3 regions of the Exiguobacterium sp. s150 genome follow, and region 3 is predicted to be linked to each of the others. Evidence: riboswitches for the same ligand, from Rfam matches in the RefSeq annotation. Region 3 holds a riboswitch; each other region holds the start of a gene.
What was found. Region 3 has a riboswitch for thiamine pyrophosphate ahead of thiW (energy coupling factor transporter S component ThiW). Riboswitches for the same ligand answer to the same signal wherever they lie in the genome.

Region 1 (5,314 bases), on a different contig from region 3:
AGTTCGTTCCGGAACGCATCTTCATTGAACGGTGCGTCTTTCAACTTCTCATCTTGGAAACGAACCATGATTTCCGTGCAGTAACCAAATTCGATGTCTTCGGTCGACATGAATCCTTGGGCCGCATGGGCGTGATGTTCGGCTTCGATGAGCGCGTCCATGACTGGTGTGTGCGGTTTTTCAAGTTCTTTCCCTTCGAGCGTGGCAAGGAACCCTTCATAGATGACGAGTAACCCTTGTCCACCAGAGTCGACGACGCCGACTTCTTTCAATACCGGAAGCAAGTCCGGTGTGCGATCGAGCGACGCTTTCGCCTCGGCGACGATTCGCTCCATCAACTCGTTGAAGTCACTTGTCGACTCGGCCGCGACGAGTGCCTCGTCTGCCGCTTCACGGGCGACCGTCAAAATCGTTCCTTCAACCGGTTTCATGACCGCTTTATACGCCGTATCGACACCGCGTTTGAGCGCCTCTGCGAAATCGAGAGTCGAGAGTTCTGACTTGCCTTCAATCGACTTGCCGAATCCACGGAATAATTGACTTAAGATGACGCCTGAGTTCCCACGCGCCCCCATCAATAACCCGCGCGCAAATTTCGCCGACACGTCGGCCGTGTTCTCCGTGTTGAGTGCCGCGACTTCCTTCGCTCCTGACGTCATCGTCAAGTTCATGTTCGTTCCTGTATCCCCGTCTGGGACCGGGAAAACGTTAAGCGAATCCACGTAATCCGCATTTTGACTTAAGTTGGCTGCTCCGTTTGCAATCATGTTCGCGAGCACCAATCCATCTAGACGTTTTAAACCCACACCAAATCCTCCTCCGTTTCCGTCAGTCATTCGTCAGCCGAACGCCTTGGACGAATATGTTTACTGACGAAACGTTTAATCCTAACGTTTCACCGAGCGTGTACTTCACGCGACTTTGCACGTTATATGCCACTTCTGACACTTTCGTACCGTAGCTGACAATAATGTGCATGTCGATATGTACATCATCACCATCTTGTCGTACGACGACACCGCGCGCGTAGTTCTCACGTTTCAATAGTTCCGCGATTCCGTCTTTCAATTGAGCTTGAGACGCCATGCCGACGACTCCGAAACATTCCATCGCCGCGCCACCCGCGAGTGTTGCCACGACGTCGTTCGTAATGTCAATATTGCCATATGTTGTCTTCATATCAATTGCCATATGGAGTAGCCTCCTTCATTCGGAATGATTCCTTCACTACATTCTACAATATCTACCTCGTTATTTAAAGGACCTGCTCCTAAACTCGGTCAATTGTGGTCGTAACCCTCATCCATTATTAAAATCCTTACCAGTAATGTCAAGTTTTTTTCTTGTCATACTATTATTTTCTAGTTGCATCGGGAAAAAACCCGTGCTAATATAAACGAGTGTCTATTAGGACGAACCCACATAAAAAAGGAGGGGAAACGCATGGCACGTAAATGCTACGTAACAGGTAAATCACCTAAGTCAGGTAACAACCGTTCGCACGCACTCAACAAGACGAAACGTACTTGGGGTGTAAACGTACAAAAAGTTCGTATTCTCGTTGACGGTAAACCGAAACGCGTTTGGGTTTCAGCTCGCGCTCTTAAATCAGGTCTCGTTGAACGCGTATAATCTTATACACGAACGAAACAAATCCCAGCGGCATGCGCCGATGGGATTTTTTTATGCTTATTTTTTGACGTACAAGACGAGGACCATACCGTCATGTACGACGAGTTCTGCCGTTTTTGCGTCCCACTCGTTTGAAATCGTCAACGCCTCGTGGCTGACGACGTCGTGACGGTCGAGCGGGTATTTGACGCCACGGATCGTGACGTTCGCCCGCTTCCATGGAATAAGCGACAAATAATGGTCGTCACGCCGCGCAAGCGCGTGTCGGCCCTCCCGTGCGAGAGAGACGATTTGGCCGTCGGCATAAAGACACATCTCCGGGTAAGCCTCGAGCAACCCGATGTTCCCGAGCGTCATGTCGAGCCTGCCTCCGAGCGCCCCGTAGACGAGCATCTCGTCAGCCCCATGCCCGCGTGCCGCCTCGAGGGCGATCTCGAGGTCGGTCACGTCTTTTTCAGACGGATAGCGTAACGCCTCATCCGGTACGACTCCCGTGAACGAATCGAAGTCGCCGACGACGAGGTTCGGTTCGATCCCTTGGGCGAGGAGCGTCGCGTAACCCCCGTCGACAGCGATGACGTAATCGACGTCGTCGGGAAGAGACGGAACGGGTGACGGACTAGCCGCCACAATCAAGACACGCATTAGCGGACGTCCCGCGTGGCGAGCGTCGCGAAGCGCGGCGCCGTCGTGAACAAGAGCACGAGCACGATCGTCGCAATCAAGAAGGACGGGAGCATATACGTCATGTTATAGCCGAGCGAATAGGCGACGACCGGCCCTTCCGCATATTGGGCGAAGAAGACGATTCCCGACAGGACGTGCGCGGCGTAACGGAGGAGCGAACCGAGGAGCGCCCCGAGCACCAAATAGAGGACGAGCGTCTTTTTCGAACCGTCTTTGGCGGCCCGTTTCACTTGTCCGGCGAAGACGCCCGCCATCCCGACGAGGCCATACGCGAACGTGTAGTCGACTAAAAATTGGACCGGCGTGAAGATGTAGGCGCCGAACAGCAGTTGGAGCGTCCCGACGAGCGCGCCGGTCGCGAGACCGCCTTTTAATCCATGGCGATACGCCATCACGAAAATCGGCAACATGACGAGTGTGATCGACCCACCTTGCGGCATCCGATACGGCATGAGCAAATCAAAGATCAAGGCGAGCGCCGAGAAGAGTGAAATCTCAATCAGCGCCTGTAGTGTTAATTTTTGTTTCATTTTCCATTTCCCCCTTTATCGTAAAGAACGACAAAAAGCAGCATGACGTAAACGCCATGCTGCTTGGATTCGCAACGTGCATTTTCGCCACATCCCTACGTCCGTGTGAACGGAACAGGTTCAAAGGGTTAGCGCATGCCTCTCAGCCACAGATGTGACACCCCTTGCGACAATATTTGTTGTTCTATCCTCGATTATACACGAGATGCGTTGCGAATGCCATCGATTGCTGCTTTATAGTCCGGTTCGTTGTAAATCGCCGAGCCCGCAACGAGGACGTCAGCCCCTGCGTCGATGCACAGTTTCGCCGTCGTCGCGTTCACGCCGCCATCAATCTCGATTTCAAAGTCGAGCCCACGTGCTTGACGCATCTCGCGGAGTGCCGCGATTTTCGGAACGACCGACTCGATGAACGCCTGCCCCCCAAAGCCCGGGTTCACGGTCATAAGAAGCACCATGTCGACGTCTTGGACGACATGCTCAATCGTACTGATTGGCGTATGCGGGTTCAAGACGACCCCACTTTTCGCCCCGGCCGCCTTGATTTGTTGCAAGACGCGATGTACGTGATTCGTCGCCTCGACGTGGATCGTGACGATGTCCGCTCCCGCTTTAATGAAATCATCGACGAACCGTTCCGGCTGGTCAATCATCAAGTGGACGTCCAATACCATGTCGGTCTTTTGACGTAAGCTCGAAAGGACAGGCAAGCCAATCGAGATGTTCGGGACGAACTGTCCGTCCATGACGTCAAAATGGATATAATCGGCCCCGGCCGTCTCGACCGCTTTCACTTCTGCTTCTAGGTTGGCGAAGTCCGCCGCTAAAATCGATGGTGCAATTTTAATCATCAGTTCAGTACCTCCGTTGTCTATCGTTAATCTCTTCCATAAACGTAACATAGTTGTCGTAACGAGTGGAAGCGATTTCGCCCGATTCGACGGCCGCCTTGACGGCACAGCCCGGCTCGTTCACGTGGGCACAGCCCCGGAACTTGCAGTCGTCATGTCGTTCGACGAACTCGGGGAAGCACCAACGCAACTCTTCCGCTTCGAGCTCTTGTGGGAACTCGAGGCTTGAGAAGCCAGGCGTGTCGGCGACGAGACCACCGCCGAGTTGAATTAGCGTGACATGACGCGTCGTATGCTTCCCGCGGCCGAGCGACTTCGAGATTTTCCCGGTCGCAAGCTCAAGTTCAGGCGCGACGGCGTTCAACAGTGAACTCTTCCCGACACCGGTCTGACCCGCGAACACGCTCGTCTTCGCCTCGAACAAGTCCCGTATCGCCTCGACCCCAGACCCTCTCTCTGTCGACGTCTCGATGACGTCATAGCCAATCGACCGATAGAGCGAAGCCGCCTGTTCAATTGCTTCCATCTCATCCTCATTCAGCAGGTCCATCTTCGTCAACACGATGATCGGATGAATCTGTTTCGATTCAATCAAGACGAGAAAACGATCGAGCAAGTGATACGAGAAAGCCGGTTCCTTCACCGAGAACAGTAAGAACGCTTGATCGATATTGGCGATCGGTGGTCGGACGAGGTGGTTCGACCGCTCGTCAACGGCTAAAATGTAGCCGGTCCCGTCTTTTTGATCTTGAATCTCAACATCGTCTCCGACGACCGGCGAGATGTTGCGATTACGGAAATTTCCGCGTGCACGACAGCGAATCTCTTGCTTTGTTTCTGTCATGACATCGTAAAAACCGCCTTGTAGGCGAATGATCGTTCCTTTCATCCTGTTTCCTCCTAGAAAAAGAGGTGACGCGCACGCCACCTCTTTGTTATTGTGCATCCTTCGCTTGGGCGTACGTGACCGTGTCGGTCCGAACGACTTCCCCATCGACTTCAATCGTCGCCGTCCCGACTTCGTCAGGCGCGATGACGAGCGTATAGGAGTATGTCGTCGTCTCCGTTATCTTATCACGGAGCACTTCAATCTCGCCACGCGCATCGACCGTCCGAATGACGACCTCGACGGGCTCAGGCGTCTCGCCTTCTGCCGGTGGTTCAATCTCAACGCTCACTTCTCGTTCGATGGACGCATCCGTCGGTTCGACACCGAGCGAGACGATGACCGTCAATTCCGTACCTGGGTCAACGGCCGTGCCTGCTGTCGGCAGCTGGCGGATGATTTGGTTCGAAGGTACGCTCGTCGAATACTCGTCACGCTTGACGATTTTCAAGTTGTTTTGTTCGGCGTACGTCGTCGCTTCTTCGAACGTGTAACCGGCCAAGTTGGCAAGTTCGATTTTATTGCTGCCCGTCGACACGACGAGCGTGACCGTCACTTCTGACGGGACGACTTCTTCGCCCGGAGCGAGCGATTGTGAGATGACATCTCCGTTATCGACCGTCTCCGAAGCTTCTTTTTGGATGTCGATATCCGTGAAGTCCAAGTCTTTTAACGTTCGCTCTGCCGCCGACTGGGACAACCCTTCGACGTCCGGCATCCGGACCGTC
Region 2 (5,314 bases), on a different contig from region 3:
GAATGAGGCCACACTCTATCGGTTGGACCGCGACGGCACGACCGAAGAGATGCTCACAGGTCTGACCTTATCAAATGGTCTGACGTGGTCACCGGACCACAAATGGTTTTATCATATCGACACGCCGACCGAGACGGTTCGACGTTATCCGTACGACTTGTCGTCCGGTACGTTTGGGGAAGGGGAGGTCGTCGTCGAATTTAAGGATGAGGACGGCTTCCCTGACGGCATGACCTCGGACGAAGAGGGTCATTTATGGATCGCCCACTTCGCCGGCGGTCGCGTCTCGCGCTGGAACCCCGAGACGGGCGAGAAAGTGCTCGAAGTCATGGTGCCGGCGCCGAACGTGACGTCATGCTGTTTCATCGGGGACGACTTGAAGCAACTCGCCATCACGACCGCGCGTGAAGGGTTGGATGACGAGGCGCTCGAAACGTATCCGGATGCCGGGTCGGTGTTTAAAATCGATACGGAAGTGAAAGGGATGCCACTTTATCGTTTCGGACGTTAAGGAGGGAGAATCATGGTGAAACGCATGCTCGTTCGCGTAGGAATCGGTCTCGCGCTCGCGGCGGTGGCGCGAGTCGGGGTGAAGAAATACCTCGACGACCGCGAGACGAACGATCATTCTTACCTCGAACCGAAATGGGACGAGACGCCGAGCGTCGACGCGGACAAAGATGAGGATGAGGTCGGCTTGACGCAGCTCGATTCGATCTATCGGGCCGAGTGGCAGGCGAACGCTTATCCACGCTCAGAGGCGGAACGGAAAGCACTCGAAGAATAGCCATGCCTGAAACACGCTCCTTGCGAGCGTGTTTTTTTGTTGACAAGATGGTCAATCCCGTTCATTATCTAAAAAGTAATGATTACTATTTGGGGGCTGTTAATGATGAAACGAATTCCAATCACCGTGTTGTCAGGCTATCTTGGGAGCGGCAAGACGACGTTAATGAACCATATTTTAAACAATCGCACCGGCAAGAAGTATGCCGTCATCGTCAATGATATGAGCGAATTGAATATCGATGAGCGTTTAATCGAACAAAGTGGATTTTCGCGGACCGATGAGAAGCTAGTCGAGCTGTCGAACGGTTGCATCTGTTGCACGCTCCGTGAAGACCTCCTCGAGGCGGTCCAAGAACTCACGAACGACCGTGAACTTGACGGGATCATCATCGAGTCGTCCGGAATCTCGGAACCGATTCCCGTGGCCCAGACGTTCACGTATGCCGATGACGCGCTCGGCATCGACTTGACGAGCCGTGTCTATATCGATGCGATGGTGACCGTCGTCGACGCTTACCGGTTCTTGAAAGATTTCAACTCCGGCGAGTCGCTTCATGAGCGGAAACAAGCAATCGATGAGACGGATGTCCGTGAAGTCGTCGACCTGCTCGTCGACCAGGTCGAGTTCGCCGATATCATCGTCTTGAACAAAGCCGACCGGGTGTCGGAGGCCGAACTGAACGAGATGGCCGGTCTGCTGAAGACGCTCAACCCGTCTGCAAAACTATTGACGTCGGTTCATTCGAACGTCGACTTGACCGAACTGCTCGACGTCAAGCTGTTCGATTTCGAGCAGGCGATGCATTCGGCCGGCTGGATCCAAGAGCTTGAGGCGGAAGAACATACGCCGGAGACCGAAGAGTACGGCATCAGCTCGTTCGTCTATCGTCGCCGTCGTCCGTTCCACCCAGCGCGACTTCATGCGTGGATTGAGCAGTTCCCTGAGGAAATCGTGCGGGCAAAAGGATTTTTATGGATTGCTTCGCGTAACGACCTCGCCTGCTTGTTCTCGCAGGCCGGATACGCCTCGACGCTCGAGCACGCCGGGCGGTGGCTCGCGACGCTTCCGGAAGAGGAGCGCCGGCTTATGTTCGCGGCAGAACCGGAGCTCGCTGAAGACTATATCGAGCCTTACGGCGACCGCCAAACCGAGCTCGTTTTAATTGGACAGCGAATGGACCGTGCGCGTGTCGAATCGATGCTTGATACTTGCCTGTTGACTGACGAAGAGATGGCGCTCGATTGGACGATGCTCGAAGACACGCTTCCAGGGAATGGCGTTGTCACTTTCTCATAAACCGTTTACAAATCGAAATTGGTCGTCTATACTGTTCCTTGCATGAACAAACCGCATACATTGGACTACACTAGGGGTGCTTCGGCTGAGATGTGAGCATGGCTCCGATCCCTTATGACTCGATCCGGGTAATACCGGCGTGAGGAAGTGTGGCACTTTTTCTGATGGACTTTAATTGGACGAGTGGCCGCATTCTCATGGATGCGGCTTTTTTCGTGCATACAGATAAAGGGGGAACAGAACATGAACAACCAATGTGGAACGAGCCCGATTGTCGGGTTCCGCTTTACACTCAGCCCGATGACGTCCGATTTCGTGAGCGTCATCAAAGGCGCACTGAAGGAGACGGACTTACAGAACGTCTGGCGCCATACCGATGACGTCTCGACGATCATCCGGGGACGGAGTGAGCACGTATTCGATGTGGCCAAGGCCGTCTTATCTCATGCGACGAAGTCGGGGGTGCACGTCTCGATGAGCGGGACGTTCTCGGTCGGCTGCCCTGGCGACACGACGGGGGACAACTTGCTCGACGTGACGAACGAGCCGGCGAACGGTTCGGTCGAAAACCAATACGTCTCATCCCAGTTCGCACTCTATCCGCTCGGGGACGAAACGTATATGGACATCATCTATGAAGAAATCGACTTTGCAAAAGCGCGCGGTGTGTTCAATGACTCGATGCATTACGCCTCCGGCATCCATGGCGACATCGAGCCGGTATTCTCGTTTTACGAGGCGACGTTCGACCGGGTGCGTGCGAAGACGAGCCACGTCGTCATGACGGTCACGTTCAGTGTGAACAGTCCGTCACACGAGGGACAAAACAATGCTTAAGTCGTGGAAGTTAAAAGAGATCGTCTTGTTGTCGATTTTATCGGTCGTCTTCGCCGTCGTCTATTTGGCGTTCGTCCACGTCGGAAATTTGTGGGCTGGGCTGATTGGGCCAATCGCCTATGAATGGATTTTCGGGATTTGGTTCATCGTCTCGATTATCGCCGCCTATATCATCCGTAAGCCCGGTGCCGCCTTTTTGTCGGAAGTGCTCGCGGCGACGATTGAGATGATGATTGGGAACGCAATCGGGCCACGCATCATTCTCGTCGGGATCATTCAAGGACTCGGAGCCGAAGCGGCGTTCGCCGTCACCGGGTATAAACGATATGACCTGTGGGTGCTCATGCTCGCTGGCTTCGGTGCGGCCGTGACGAGTTTCGCCTATACATACGTCATGGGCGGCCTCGCGGCACTCAGCCCGACGTACGTGGCGACGATGTTCGCCCTGCGCGCCACGAGCGGGATGCTCATCGCAGGGCTCGGTGGAAAGATTTTGAGCGACTTGTTGCTCAGGACGGGTGCGCTCGAAGGCTACGCGCTCGCACGTCAAGGACGCGCCCATGGTTGAGGCGGAGCAGTTGACGTTTCGTTATCCCGGCAAGTCGACCGACGTATTGGCAGACGTCACGCTCACGCTCCGGGATGGGCGGACACTCATCAGCGGGTCGAGCGGGTCGGGGAAATCGACACTGTTCGCCATGATGAACCGGCTCTATCCGGACAACTGTGACGGCATCGTGACCGGAAGGCTCGACTTGTTCGACCGGCCTTATGACACGTACGCGGCCGGCGAGGTGAATCGTCGGGTCGGCACCGTGTTCCAAGACCCCGACAGTCAGTTCGTCATGCAGACGGTCGAGGAAGAGCTGATCTTTACGCTCGAAAACTTTCACGTCCCCCGCGAGGAGATGATGGGGCGCGTCGAGATGATGTTACGGACGTTGCGGCTCGACGATTATCGACATCGCTACATCCATGACTTGTCTGGTGGCGAGAAGCAGCAAATCGCCGTCGCCTGTGCACTGATTGGCCGTCCGGAATGGCTCCTCCTTGATGAACCGCTCGCCCATCTCGACCCGGAGACCGCGGCTCGGTTCGTCCGTTGGCTCGACGGCGTCGCCCGTAGCGTCAACGTCGTCGTCATCGAACATCGCCCGTACGTGTGGGGCGATTTCTTCGACCGGCAAGTCGAACTTATGGAGGGGCGAATCGTCTACGATGGACCGTTCGAGATGCGCCCCGACTATACGTTCGCACCGATTACGAGCGAAAAAGGGGAACACAATTTATTTCACATACCGAATTTAAAACGAAAAGAATTCGAACTCGCAGCGAGTGACTTGACCGTCGCCGAGGGAGAGGTCGTCGCCATCCTCGGTCGTAACGGGAGCGGCAAATCGACATGGCTCAGGAGTCTCGCCCGGAACCATCGCGACGTCGGGCTCGTCCCGCAATCGCCGGCACACCTGTTCGTCACGAGCGAGGTGGCGCACGAGCTCGCGTACGGACACGATCACCCGATTGAAGACGTGTTGACGCGGCTCGGTCTCGAGCGATTACATGACGCCCATCCGCTCTCGCTCAGTCACGGACAAAAGCGCCGACTCGCGATTGGCGTGATGTTGCTCTCTGGGAAACGACTCATCGCGTTCGATGAACCGACCGCCGGACAAGACGAGGCGTCGCTCGGTGCGCTTTATGACTTGATGGAAGAACGGGCACGTGACGGTCAGGCCGTGCTGTTCGTGACGCACGACCTCAACTTCGCCCGGGCTGCGAATACGTATTATTTGATGCACGACGGGAAGTTGAACGGTCCGTATGACGCATCGCTTTGGGAGCAGCCGGAACTCCTTCAGGCTCATGGGTTATGGATGGAGGGGATGGGATGACGTTTCATGAGATGAACCCGACGCTCAAGTTTTTGACCGTGACGTGCCTCATGTTCGGTCTCGCCTTCATGTACAACCCATGGACCCCGCTGCTCGTCTTTACCGGCACGCTCCTCCTGCAAACACTGTTCGCCGACGTGAGCTGGCGGCGGTGGGGACTGTTCATGATCCCGTTTCTATTGACCGCGATCGGGACACTCTGGACGACGCTCGTCTTCGGAAGAGAGGCGGGTGGGGCGGTCGTGTTCACGCTGTTCGGCAACGACGTGACGGAAGAGAACGTGCGCCTTGCCGTGACGCTCGCCTTGCGCGTCTTGGCGTTCACGGCACTCTCACTGTTGTTTACGCTGACGACGGACCCGAAGCGTTTCGTCTACAGCTTGATGCAACAAGGCAAGCTATCACCGAAGATCGCCTATAGCGTCTTCGTCGGATTTCGGTTCTTTCCGATTTTAAAGAGCGAACTGATCCAGCTCTATGAGACGCACGCGCTCCGGGG
Region 3 (5,314 bases):
GTTGTTTGGCACGTTCGAGTTCCCCGTTCTCACGAAGGCGAATCGCTTCGTCGAGTCCTTCCTCTTCGACGCGGATCGGCACTTGTAAATCGCTCAAGTCGTTGAGCCACGCCTGTAGCGCTTCGTAAAATCGGCCGACGTGCACGCCGTCGACGAGGGCATGGTGGGCTTGGACGGAGAGTGGAATCATCATTCGGTCACCCGTTGCCGTGAACTTTCCCCAGGCGATGCGTGGGACGCTATCGTGCTTCTCGTCGTTGATCGGATGGCTGATACTCGTGAACGATACCCACGGCACACTCGTGATAAAGAGTAAATCATCCGACTCCTCGTCTCCGACGTAGACGTTTCGCTTCGCCTCCTCCATTCGCGACGCGACGGTGTCCATAAACGCAGGGAACGACTCTTTGAACGAGACGGTACAAAAATTGAAGACGTCCCCGTCCATCATGACGGTGAACGACGGATGGACGACGTCATGTTCGACGACGGTCTCTCCGCGCATGCGGTATCGAAATTCCGGAATCGTGTTCGCCGTCTTGACCACCCCGTATAAGAACAGCTTGAAAAACGATTGTCCGGTCGTCTTCGCATGCGTATGTAATTTTGTGACGTCGAGCGTCGCCGTCACGTTAAAATGTGGGGCGGCGAACGCCTTGAAAAACTCGTAATGCTTCTTTCGTGGCCACGTATCGATGTCAATCTGTTTCATGGTTCATCCCCCTGCGCTTTTCTTTCACTGTATCAAAGGAAGCCGCACGTTCAAAGCATTTGCTTCAATGTCTCGTAATGCCCTTGTGCAAGGTCAAAGTAGACGAAGTCACGGCGCTCGATACGGTCGAGCGTCTGTTCGAAGTCACGCCAGCCGGTGACGACGAGCTCCGGTGTCAATTCGCCCGTCAACCGCGCTTCCTCGAATTCATCTTCGTCTTTTCGGACGATGTCCCCGTTCGGGAAGACTAAAATGTCGAGCAACAAGTCGTCCATATAGGGGATTCCGTCCTCTTTGCCAATCGATTGGACGATATCGATGTACCACTGGACGATGTGACCCGTGTCATCAAACATGACCGTCACCCCAAACGGTTCATTGTCCGGGAAATATTGGAGCCACGCAAAGCCGGCGTCGGCCACGATGAATTCCTCTCCGTTATGTTGCTTATACTGCGGGGCCCGGACCGCATCGATTTGAAACAAGGCGACCGTCCCTGAGAAATGTTCGTCATGGACGTCCATCTGGGCATAGCGGTGTTCAAGAATCCGCTCCCAATCCCGTCGGTTGGCAAATTTTCGTTTTGGCATCGTACTCGCTCCTTCATAGCTCGTTTGCTTTAACAGTTCGCCAAAATCCGACAGTTCCCTGTTCAGTCGTACAGATTCTGTTCAGTTAACCTGACAGGATCACGCCCTACTACACCACAACGAAAACGTGTATAGGTTCTCATCCGTTTCCATCCATGCTACGCTTCTTTATGAATAGGTAAAATTTGTATAATCAAAGGGGTGCAATGTGACACGTTTATTTATATTCGGGTTGGGCCTACTGTTACTTGCAGGCTGTACCGATCCAATCGAAAAGCCGGTCATTCCAGCGGATTCGAACGAACCTGCGCCAGAAATCATGACCGAATGGACTCGGGAGGACTTCAAGGACGTTTTTGACCAACATGAAGTCGCCGAAAAATTACTTGAAACCCTCAAGGCGAACGGACTCACGCCGTATCGTGAGACGTTCGAACGGGTCGTCATCGCTGGTAACGGCATCCACCACACTTATGCAGACGTCTATCCGTTCCAACTCGACGATGGAACGTACGCCACGGTGTTTGAAGGCGAGGACGGGTTGATTGCGAACGGGACGGAAGCGATTGCCCCGCTCTTCTGGCAAGAAACGTCGTTCTTACAGTTCGTCGAGGAGGTCGAGAAACGGAAATATGGGACGAGCGCCCCACCGGAAGACGTCACGTTGACACAAGATGCGTTTCAATCGATTTACGATCGTCACGCCTACACGTCCGCACTCATCGTCGAGCTCGACGAATGGGGCGTATCAATCGCCCGCGAGCCGCTCAAGGATATCATCATCGCCGGGGACGGCGTGACCGAAGTGACCGCGGATTTGATTGTGTTTGAGGTCAAGAGCGGGTATGCCATCGTCTACGACCGAGACGGGGAAATCTTTAAAGGGCCCGAGTCCATCGCGCCATTGTTCTGGAACGAAATCGATTACAAACATCTGCTCGAGAAGAACGAATGAACCATCGAACGCTTATGATGACACTATGTTATACTTAAACGAATAAACGACCACTAGGGGAGCCTTCGGGCTGAGACGGCAAACGCCGGACCCTTTGAACCTGATCTGGCTCATACCAGCGTAGGGAAGTGGCATGGGATTCGTCTGTTCCACGCCACTTTTCCTTTTGGAGAAGTGGCGTTTTCATTTTGAAGGGAGACTGATCCATGCGTATTCAACAACTCACTTGGATGGCGATGCTCGTCGCCATCGCGATTATCGGCTCATTGTTCATCTCGATTCCGACCGGAGTCGCCCGGGCTTTCCCAATCCAACATATGGTGAACGTCATCGCGGCGGTCACCGTCGGCCCGCTCGGTGCCGTCCTTGTCGCCTTCGTGACCGGACTGGTTCGGGTCATGACAGGAACCGGTTCCCTACTCGCGTTCCCTGGCGGCATGATTGGTGCAATTCTCGCCGGAATCTTCTATATGAAGACGAACCGCGTCGCCTTCGCCGCACTCGGTGAAGTGATTGGAACGGGCGTCATCGCCTCGCTCATCGCTGTGCCTTACGCGAAAATCTTGATGGGGACTGAGTTCGGCGCGTTCTTCTTTTTCCCGGCCTTCCTCGCCTCGAGCGTGACCGGCGCCTTACTCGGCTGGATTGTGCTCGCTCGCGTCAAACAGTTGCGGCCTGCTCTCAAGCAATAATTGATTCATTTGGCCTCTCCTTTTCGTTCAAACGAATGGTAAAATAAGGGTATATCATTCGAAAGGAGTGACCGTATTGACTCGATTACAGTCAGGGGTGATTGGAGCGACTGCTCTTGTAATCACCGCCCTGTTATTTACGTTAGAGCGCATCGCGGCGTATACGCGTTGGCACGCCTTGGTCGCTACAGGCGTTTGGCCTGAGGAACCGACCGTCATGGATCTGTTGGTGCAAAATTGGTTCATCCCTCTCTTCGGCTTCATCGCCATCATCTGTTTCTTCATGGCCGGGAATTCGGTTAAAGCGACCACAACGAAAACAGGGACGACCGCCTCATGACGGTTGTCCCTGTTTGACGTGATACACCCAAATCGCTTCTCCGTTCCATTCGTCGATGCGGCCGCTATCGACGAATCCACCTCGCTGATAAAACCGCTTCGCCGGTTCATTTGCCGCGTGTAAACTGAGGACGATGTCATCCACGTCGAATCGGTCTTGAATGAAGATGAGCGCCAACTGTAGAAAACGTGATCCAAGCCCCCGTCCTTGCTCATGCGCATCCATCATAAAACGGTCGAGCCACACGTAGCGGTCGATTTTGTTCTCCGCCCCAATCATCATGAAGCCGACCGGTCGTTCGTCGAGACAAAGCGCATAGCACTGCCACGCGTATTTGACGTCGACTTCCATCTCGCGAAGCGATTCCGCATTCGTTTCGATGAAGCGGGACTGCTCCGCAGCGACGGTCAAGCCGATGACGACGTCCCGGTTCGTGTTATCAACCGGTTGAATCGTTAACACTTCCGTATCCATCCTTTCGCCTCCCCGGTATCCTATACGCCCTTTGCCCATGAAAAGTTCCGTTTCCAATATGGATTCGCTAAACTAAAAGAAAGGAGTGATACGATGAAACAAATCCACCATCTCTGCATCCAAACGCCCGACTATGAGGCGTCTAAACGATTCTATGAAGCGCTTGGATTCGAACTCGTTCAGGAATCGCCTGACTTTCATACACGGGCGTTCAATAGCTGGCTCAAGCTCGGCGACTTTTACATCGAGCTCCAGACGGCAAAAGTCGACGAGACGTTGACCCCCTATTCGAAACACGTGGCCGGCCCTGTCCATTTCGCTCTGTACGTAGACGACCTCGAAACAGAAGTGCGACGGCTCGAGGCGCTCGATGTACCGTTCTTACCGAAACAGGGCGGCAACATCTACTTCGTCGTCGACGGCTATTTAAGCAAATTAAAAGCCCCGGAAGGCACGATCATCGAACTTCGGGACTCGTTTTTAATCAAGTGAGGCGACGCGCCTCACTTTTTTTGTACACCGTGATGTTTTTGGCCACTTGAAAACAGGAACACTTAACCAACTTGGTTTTCTTGGAGGCAACGCATGAAATATCTCGATTATTGGACTTACTTGATTCTCTCGCTCCTCAAGCTCTATTTATTCAGCGTGCTGACGACGAGTGCATTCACATTCCACTTCTTCCTCGTCAACGTCGGCATGATCCTCATGATGACGAGCTGGGCATTACTCGTTCGACCGAACGTTCGCAGATGGATCCTCCTCGCCTCGCTATTTTTACATAGCACCTTGCTCATCTCGGACGCTTGGTATTACCGCTATTTCGGAAACGTCTTGTCGGTCGCGCTCTTGTCAGATGCCGGCCAGATGGGTGACGTCGGCGGTGGATTCTTGACGTTGATTCAGGCGACCGATTTCCTCTTTTTCGCCGACTTACTCGTTTTTGGGGCAATCGTGATGTATCGAAAACGGCACCCCGTTCGAGAGACGAGAGGACTTCGTGCGGCTGGTCTCGGTTTGTTAGCCGGACTTATGCTGTATAGCGTTCCGCTTATTGTCAATTATCCACCGGACGACCGGACGGCCATCTCGAACATGCGTGAGTACTATAAATACGGATTTTGGGGTTATCACGGCTTAGACGCCGCGCGTGGCCTCCGTGACGGGGCTGGACTCGGGACGGCGGTGACCGACGTCGACCAATCCAACGTCGCCGCCTTGTCTTCCGCGACCGTGAGCGCCTCGTCCGACACGAACGTCATCGTCGTCCAACTCGAGTCGTTTCAAGCGTCTGTGATTGGCCAAGTCATCAACGGTCAAGACGTGACACCAAGTTTGAACGCGCTCCGCGACGAGATGCTTTATTTCCCGAACGTCTATCACCAGACACATGAGGGCCGGACGTCGGATGCGGAGTTCACCGTCAACACGTCGCTCTACCCGGTCAAGTCGGGATCTGTCTACACCCAGTACGCCGACCACACGTTCGACGCCTTGCCTAAACGATTGAAAGCGGCCGGTTACGACACGGCGGCGATGCATGCGTTTGAT

Region 1: another riboswitch for thiamine pyrophosphate. It lies ahead of thiT (energy-coupled thiamine transporter ThiT); the one in region 3 lies ahead of thiW (energy coupling factor transporter S component ThiW).
Region 2: another riboswitch for thiamine pyrophosphate. It lies ahead of KNP76_RS12025 (Ykof family thiamine-binding protein); the one in region 3 lies ahead of thiW (energy coupling factor transporter S component ThiW).

What each region holds. Positions count from the first base shown of each region.
Region 1 covers NZ_JACSMC010000001.1:197,256-202,569, forward strand. Annotated here, with positions in the region: gene KNP76_RS01045 (DAK2 domain-containing protein) at 1-806, opposite strand, end outside; gene KNP76_RS01050 (Asp23/Gls24 family envelope stress response protein) at 829-1,191, opposite strand; gene rpmB (50S ribosomal protein L28) at 1,444-1,632, shown strand; gene KNP76_RS01060 (thiamine diphosphokinase) at 1,690-2,277, opposite strand; gene thiT (energy-coupled thiamine transporter ThiT) at 2,277-2,849, opposite strand; TPP riboswitch at 2,925-3,024, opposite strand; gene rpe (ribulose-phosphate 3-epimerase) at 3,044-3,700, opposite strand; gene rsgA (ribosome small subunit-dependent GTPase A) at 3,705-4,589, opposite strand; gene pknB (Stk1 family PASTA domain-containing Ser/Thr kinase) at 4,636-5,314, opposite strand, start outside.
Region 2 covers NZ_JACSMC010000027.1:20,325-25,638, forward strand. Annotated here, with positions in the region: gene KNP76_RS12010 (SMP-30/gluconolactonase/LRE family protein) at 1-511, shown strand, start outside; gene KNP76_RS12015 (hypothetical protein) at 524-787, shown strand; gene KNP76_RS12020 (GTP-binding protein) at 893-2,086, shown strand; TPP riboswitch at 2,149-2,249, shown strand; gene KNP76_RS12025 (Ykof family thiamine-binding protein) at 2,330-2,923, shown strand; gene KNP76_RS12030 (ECF transporter S component) at 2,916-3,491, shown strand; gene KNP76_RS12035 (ABC transporter ATP-binding protein) at 3,502-4,815, shown strand; gene KNP76_RS12040 (energy-coupling factor transporter transmembrane component T family protein) at 4,812-5,314, shown strand, end outside.
Region 3 covers NZ_JACSMC010000021.1:20,633-25,946, reverse strand. Annotated here, with positions in the region: gene KNP76_RS10695 (tetratricopeptide repeat protein) at 1-712, opposite strand, end outside; gene KNP76_RS10690 (ribonuclease FAU-1 family protein) at 763-1,302, opposite strand; gene KNP76_RS10685 (hypothetical protein) at 1,535-2,257, shown strand; TPP riboswitch at 2,303-2,401, shown strand; gene thiW (energy coupling factor transporter S component ThiW) at 2,464-2,949, shown strand; gene KNP76_RS10675 (hypothetical protein) at 3,017-3,289, shown strand; gene KNP76_RS10670 (GNAT family N-acetyltransferase) at 3,284-3,763, opposite strand; gene KNP76_RS10665 (VOC family protein) at 3,857-4,255, shown strand; gene KNP76_RS10660 (LTA synthase family protein) at 4,349-5,314, shown strand, end outside.